Regions from separate parts of the Embleya sp. NPDC005971 genome, predicted to be linked through region 3. Evidence: riboswitches for the same ligand, from Rfam matches in the RefSeq annotation. Region 3 holds a riboswitch; each other region holds the start of a gene.

Region 1 (2,262 bases), on a different contig from region 3:
GACCGTGCTCTATGGCCACCCCGAGGACCCGGCGGCGTTCGACACCTATTACTGGGAGAAGCACGTCCCGCTCGCCCGCACCATGCCCGGGTTGACCGGCTGGACCATCGGCAAGTGCGAACCGGATCCGTCCGGCGCGCAGCCGCCCTATTACCTGGTGGTCGGGCTGTACGCACCGACCCGCGCCGGTATCGAAGCGACCCTGGATTCGCCGGAGGGGCGGGCCACGGTGGCCGACGTCGCCAATTTCGCGACCGGCGGGGCGACGTTCCTGTGGGACGAGGAGCGGGTAGTCGTACCTGTGGAGCTGCCCGCGACGGAATAGCTCGTCGTTGAAGCACGGGTGAGCACGCGGCTGCGCACCGTGGACGTCGAAGCCGTGACCTGCGGGGTTGGCGACATATCGGGCAAATCGGTGTTATTCCGCCCTATGGGGCACCTCACAAATCACCCGAAATGTTTGCCAATCCGGCGGAGCGGTGCGTAGCTTCGTGGTTGTTCGCACAAGCGGACTCCCCGGGTGGTACGCCGAATCCTGCCGCCGCCCGAGGGAAGCAGTCGATATCGACTGGCGGCAGGAGCGGGGGAACCAAGTGAGTGCCGACATCGGCCACGTCGATGTCTGGGGTGAAGCCATGCCTGTTGCAGGCGAGGCCGGGCCAATCGTCCGAACCCGACAGCTAACTTCGTAGGCGCCCGACGAGGTAATAAATGACCTTCCGTGCCATCACCGCTCCCGTTCGCTCGCTCTCTCGTGGCCGTCGCGCCGGCATCGCCGTCGCCGCCGGTGCGGGTCTCGTCCTTCCCCTCGTGGGCATGACGGGCAGCGCGAGCGCCGCGACCTCGTCCACGTGGGACGCGGTCGCCCAGTGCGAGAGCACCGGGAACTGGGGTATCAACACGGGCAACGGCTTCTCCGGCGGTCTGCAGTTCACACCGAGCACCTGGAACGCGTTCGGCGGCAGCCAGTACGCCTCCAGCGCCGCGCAGGCCACCAAGGACCAGCAGATCGCGGTCGCCGAGCGGGTCCTGGCGAGCCAGGGTCCGGGCGCCTGGCCGGTCTGCTCGCAGAAGGCCGGCCTGGGCAAGGGCGGCAACGCCTCCGCCACGGCCGACTCCGCGACCACCGGCAAGACCAAGAGCAAGGTCGAGCCGAAGGCCGCGCCCAAGGCCGAGTCCGTGACCGAGAACGCGCCGAAGACCTCCACCGGCAACGCGCCGAAGGTCCAGGTGCAGGACAAGCAGGACAAGCAGGACGCGCCGAAGTCGGCCGCGACCAAGCAGACTTCGGGTTCCGGCAAGTACACCGTCAAGGCCGGTGACACGCTCTCCGGCGTCGCCGCGAAGCTCGGCGTCAAGGGTGGCTACAAGGCCCTGTACGCCGCGAACGCGGGCGTCATCGGGGGCAACCCCCACCTGATCTCGGTGGGCACCCAGCTCGCCGTCTGATCCAGCGCCACCACGTAGGCCCCGCCGAGTACTTCGGCGGGGCCTACGCCCGTTTCGGGGCAACGGTCAGGCGCGGGCGGGCGGGCCCGGGGTGCGCGCCACCGCGACGGTGCCGAACATCGTGGCCACGTGTTGCAGGGCGCCGGCCGGCATTCGCCCCGGCGGCAGGATCTCGTCCACGGGATGCACGGGCGCCGCCCCGCCGGCGGGGCGGCCCGCCCGGCGCCTCGGCCGCGTTCTCGCCGGCAACGGTCTTCCTGGTGGTTCTCCAGCCCATGATCGGTGCCTCCACATCGGGTGCCGTCGCGGGACGGCCCGGCCCATCGGACATGCGGGATCGCCGGATCGTTCGCGGGATCGGGCAGCGGGAGTGGATGCGGATCCGAGGGCGCTCCCCGGCCAATATTCCGCTATACGGAATTGGTATTCCGTCAAGCAGGACGAAACTGTAGGGACGGGCCGGATCGACGGTCGATAGCCACAGACCTCGGCGACCGGGTCGGCGAAATCTTGTGCCTTCCTCCAGAGGCGCCGGATGCACCGCCGCCGCGCCCGGGAGATGATCGAACAGGGCCACCCGGCAATCTCAACTTATTCGGGCAAAACATACCCATGACGATAAGATTGCGTTTGGAAGGGCCTTGCGGCGTTAAAATCTTTTGACATAGGTTCGCCTGACCGTGGTTCCTGCTTTCTCCTGAGAGGGTTCCATGTCGAACATGACCCGCGTAGCCGTCCGTACCGCCGTCGATCACCCGCTGTGGCCCGTGCTCAAACGGTCCGTCGCCGACCTGCGTCCGTTGCAGGCCGAGG
Region 2 (2,262 bases), on a different contig from region 3:
AGGGTTTCGCCTCGGGTGCCGGCCGGGCTGATGGGGCCGGCTTGGGCGGAGGGTTTGGCGTCGAAGGCCGGGTGGGCTGGAGCGCTTGGCTCGGGCGGTGGGCTTGGGGTTGGACGGTGGTCGGGTCGATGGGTTTTGTTCGGGTCGGAGGGGCGGATCGGGCTTGTGGGGCCGGTTCGGGTGTGGTTCAGGTGTCTGGGGTGGGACACGTGTGGCGCCGTGCGCCTCGGTGGTGGTCGAGGGGCACGGCGCCGGTGTGTTGCCGGGGCGTGACGGCGAGGCGTCGGCCTCGGCGGGTCGATCAAGAAGGACGCGTGGCGCCCGCGATCGGCATGGTGTTGATCGAGGAGATCTCGACCGGCTTGCGCGAGTTCGCGGCGTGCACCATCTTGCCGTCGCCGATGTAGATGCCGACGTGGCTGATGCCCGAGTAGAAGAACACCAGGTCGCCGGGCTGCAGGTTGGCGATCGACACGTGCGGGTCGGCGGCGAACTGGTCGTTGGTCACGCGCGGCAGCGAGATGCCGGCCGACTTGTACGCGGCCTGGACCAGACCCGAGCAGTCGTAGGCGTTCGGGCCGGTGGCGCCGTACACGTACGGCTTGCCGATCTGCGCCTTGGCGAAGGCCACGGCCTGGGCGGCCTTGCTGCTCGACGCGGTGGACGAGCCGCCACTCGGCGCCTGGTTGCCCTTCGAGCCGCCGGTGGCGGGCTTGGCGGGGGTCTTGGCGGCGGGCTTGACCGACACGTCGGCGGACGGCTTGCTCGCCGGCTTGGGGGTGGTCTTGCCGGGCGTGACGCCGGTCTTCGGCTGCACCTTGATGCTCGGCTGGGCCGGCGCGGCGGCCTTGGAGAGCACGGGGGCCGAGCCGGTCAGCCGGAGGGTCTGGCCGATCCGGATCAGGTCCGGGCCGGACAGGAGCACATCGCGGTTGATCTCGTACAGGCTCTGCCAGCCGCCGGTGACCTGGTTGGTCTGGGCGAGCCCGAACAGCGTGTCGCCGGCCTTGACCACGTAGCCGGCCTTGTCGGCGGGCGCGGCGGTCTCCGGCGCGGCGGGTGCGGCTTGGACCGGGGCGGCCTCGACCGCGGCGGTCGGGACCGCCGACAGCACGGCGGAGGCGCCGGAGGGGGCCTGCTCGGAGGTGGAGGGGGCCTGCGCGTGGGCCGTACCGGCAGTGGCGACCGGGATCACGACACCCATGCCGGCGATGCCCACCGCCGCTACGAAGCGGCGGACGTTGGTGGGTCGAGCGGCGCGATGACGAGCGTTTGCGGACAGCATGAAATGGGGTCCTCTCCTGTCGCCTACGAGGTGAGCTGTCGGATTCGGACTGGAGCAGCCCGGTCGCGCAACACGCGACTTCACCCCTAGCCGTCACCGGAACGATCCCGGCCACGGCGATTCACCTGGTTCCCCCGCTCCCGTCGGATTCTTCGATGTAGACCTCCCGCTGCCGGCGACGGGATTCGGCGTACCGGCGACAGGGTTCACCCGAAAGGTGAATCGGCGAGAAAGGTAGGCAATACGGATGCCGGATCACAACCGAAACGCCGAGTTTGCCTCCGGTGTAAAGGCGGAATAAGTGCGACATCTCGGCCGGCCCACCGGTCGATGCACCACTCATGACGAGGGGATATCTCGGAGAGTGGCGTGATCATTCGGTCACGGAAAATAATCGAGATTCATGCCGGGGTGCGGAAAATGAATTACCACCCGAAGTCGGCTAAGTAATTTATGTCCGTTTTATCCATGCGGCCTACATCACATTTCGGCCGGTTCGCGAAGCAAGGTGCGAGGGGGTTCCACCGGACGCGCCGGCGACGAGGCGGCACCGTGGTGCGCACGGGCGCGGCGCCGCGCCGCCGATCGCGAATACCGGGGGTGTGGGCATGATCGCGCAGTGCGCGAGGGCATCGCCGCAGGAACGGCGCGGGGGTCGACGAACGGGCAGGCCGGCCGGGACCCGACCCACTGGTCCCTCCCGGCGGGCCAGGCCCGGTGGTACCTGCTCGTGTCCGCGGCCTGCCTCGGCTGGTTCGTGGTTGCCTGGCTGCTCCGGTTCGGGCGGGCGTACCGGTTGCGCAGGCGCGCGGCGCCGGCCACCGCCGAGCGCGTTCTCGACTTCCGGGAGATCGCGCTGCTCGCCGGCGGTTCGACCCGGTCGAGCGCACCGCCTTCGACGCGGTGGGCGCGGCCCGAACCGCCCTGATCGGGCCGACCGCCGGATGGCGACCGGCGCGGACCCGGTTGGAACAGGA
Region 3 (2,262 bases):
GAACGCGCCGCCCTGATGCAACGGGCCATCTCGACCCACCCGCGCCACGTACTCGGTATCGACGACGCCGGCCGGGCAGCGAAACAGCAGGCTCTGCCGGAGAGCGTCGTCCCCATGAGGCGGATCGAATCCAAGTGAAGCCCCGAGACGCGCACCACTTCCCGGCGGTCACAACCCCGGCGGAGACCGGGCCGGCAGGCAAATTGGGACGTATATATGGGGGTAATTCGGACACTCCGCTATCGAGCGCATGACGCACGTCACATCACGCATACCGATGGTCAGGAACTCGTACGCAGCGTGAACCGAGTTTTCCGGAATTTCACCCATGGTGATTCCCCTATCGGCTCAGCGTGAGCAACTCGGGCACAATGCGTACCGCGTCCGGGACTTTAGGTCCCGATATTCCACGCTTACGTCCTGATTTTTCGGTTTCGGCGAATCGTGATGTTTGGTTCCCGGTCGGGGTGTGCGTAGCTTGGTGCTTCGCCACACCGGTCCGGTGCTCGGCGAAATGGTCTCCCGGTTCGCCGAATCCTGCCGCCGGAGCGAGGCCACGGTACGAAACCCGAAAGGCAGGAGCGGGGGAACCAAGTGGAATGCCGTCCCGGGCGTCTGTGACGCAGACGCCCATTCGGACGGCTTGGGGTGAAGCCGTGCCCGTCCCTCTCACGAGGGCCGAACACGGCCGGGCGAGACTCTCCAGCCCGAATCCGACAGCTCACTTCGTAGGCGTGGGAGAAGGAAAATCTTCGTGCAGTCGTTCAACACCCCTGCCCGTATGCCCAAGAAGACGCGTCTCGCGCTCACCCTCGGAATGGCCGGCGCGATCGTCGCCGCCCCGCTGATCACCGGTCTCGCGACCGCCAACGCCGCCTCCGTCTCCACCTGGGACAAGGTCGCCATGGGCGAGAGCTCGGGCAACTGGCACATCAACACCGGCAACGGTTTCTACGGTGGCCTGCAGTTCACCCAGAGCACCTGGAACGAGTTCGGCGGTCAGCAGTACGCCCCGCGTGCCGACCTGGCCACCAAGGACCAGCAGATCGCCATCGCGGAGAAGGTCCTCGCCGTGCAGGGCCCCGGCGCGTGGCCGAACACCTCCGGCCCGGCGGGTCTGACCAAGGGCGGCGCCAAGCCCGCCGTCTCGCCGAGCACCAAGGCCGCCGGCTCGGCCAAGACCTCGGTCACGGTGGCCCCCAAGGCCGCCGAGAAGCCGGCCGAGTCCGCGCCGACCACCGCCCCGGCCCCGAAGATCGAGGTCGTCCCGGCCGCCGCGTCGACCACCTCCTCGTACTCCGTGGTCAAGGGTGACACCCTGTCCAAGATCGCCGCGGACAAGGCCGTCACCGGTGGTTGGCACAAGCTGTACGCCGACAACCGCGCCGTGATCGGTGGCAACCCGGACGTCATCCAGATCGGTCAGAAGCTCAAGCTGTCCGGCAAGGCCAAGGCCGCCACCACCACCGCCACCGCCAAGGCCGAGGTCGCGCCGAAGACCGCGCCCAAGACCGAGACCACGACCACGACCACGACCACGTCGCAGGCCAAGCCCTCCGCGTCGGTGAAGGTCGCTCCGAAGACCACGGTCAAGGAGAAGGCCCCGGTCGCGACCAAGGGTGCCTCGGTCAAGGCCGGCAGCTCCTCGGTCAACGCCTCCGGCTACGTCGCTCCCGTGAGCGGCTCGCTGGGCACCGCGTTCGGCACCGGCGGCAAGCTGTGGTCCAGCGGCAGCCACACCGGCCAGGACTTCGTGGTCGGCACCGGCACCTCGGTGAAGGCGATCACCTCGGGCACCGTGGTCAGCGCCGGCAACGGTGGCGCCTACGGCAACGAGGTCGTCATCAAGCACGCGGACGGCAAGTACTCGCAGTACGCGCACCTGTCCAGCATCAGCGTTCGCGTCGGTGCCACGGTGAGCACCGGTCAGCAGATCGGCCTCTCCGGCGCGACCGGCAACGTGACCGGCCCGCACCTGCACTTCGAGATCCGCACCACCCCGAACTACGGCAGCGGCATCAACCCGGTCACCTACCTGCGCGCGCACGGCGTCAACCTCTGATCCGAGCGTCAACAGGCAGTAACCGCACGGCGACATCCGCCGTGCAGTAGCCGCAGCCAGGGCCGGGCCCGTCGACCACGTGTCGACGGGCCCGGCCCTTTTCCGCGCCCGGACCCTTTCCGCGCCCGGCCCGCGGTGCGGCCGGATCGATCAGCCGCGAGCCGGATACCGCTTGGGCAGCGGCAGTCCGCGCGCGGCCA

What was found. Region 3 has a riboswitch for cyclic di-AMP ahead of ABZ374_RS10630 (transglycosylase family protein). Riboswitches for the same ligand answer to the same signal wherever they lie in the genome.
Region 1: linked by a shared signal. The riboswitch ahead of ABZ374_RS31630 (transglycosylase family protein) and the one ahead of ABZ374_RS10630 (transglycosylase family protein) in region 3 are both predicted to bind cyclic di-AMP.
Region 2: linked by a shared signal. The riboswitch ahead of ABZ374_RS15480 (NlpC/P60 family protein) and the one ahead of ABZ374_RS10630 (transglycosylase family protein) in region 3 are both predicted to bind cyclic di-AMP.

The regions. Positions count from the first base shown of each region.
Region 1 is NZ_JBEXUX010000044.1:18,720-20,981, reverse strand. Features, by position in the region: gene ABZ374_RS31635 (EthD family reductase) at 1-325, shown strand, start outside; cyclic di-AMP (ydaO/yuaA leader) riboswitch at 517-711, shown strand; gene ABZ374_RS31630 (transglycosylase family protein) at 817-1,449, shown strand; gene ABZ374_RS31625 (DUF6421 family protein) at 2,160-2,262, shown strand, end outside.
Region 2 is NZ_JBEXUX010000014.1:158,371-160,632, forward strand. Features, by position in the region: gene ABZ374_RS15480 (NlpC/P60 family protein) at 302-1,285, opposite strand; cyclic di-AMP (ydaO/yuaA leader) riboswitch at 1,292-1,486, opposite strand; gene ABZ374_RS15485 (hypothetical protein) at 1,905-2,213, shown strand; gene ABZ374_RS15490 (hypothetical protein) at 2,189-2,262, shown strand, end outside.
Region 3 is NZ_JBEXUX010000008.1:159,893-162,154, forward strand. Features, by position in the region: cyclic di-AMP (ydaO/yuaA leader) riboswitch at 519-750, shown strand; gene ABZ374_RS10630 (transglycosylase family protein) at 782-2,062, shown strand; gene ABZ374_RS10635 (glycerophosphodiester phosphodiesterase family protein) at 2,213-2,262, opposite strand, start outside.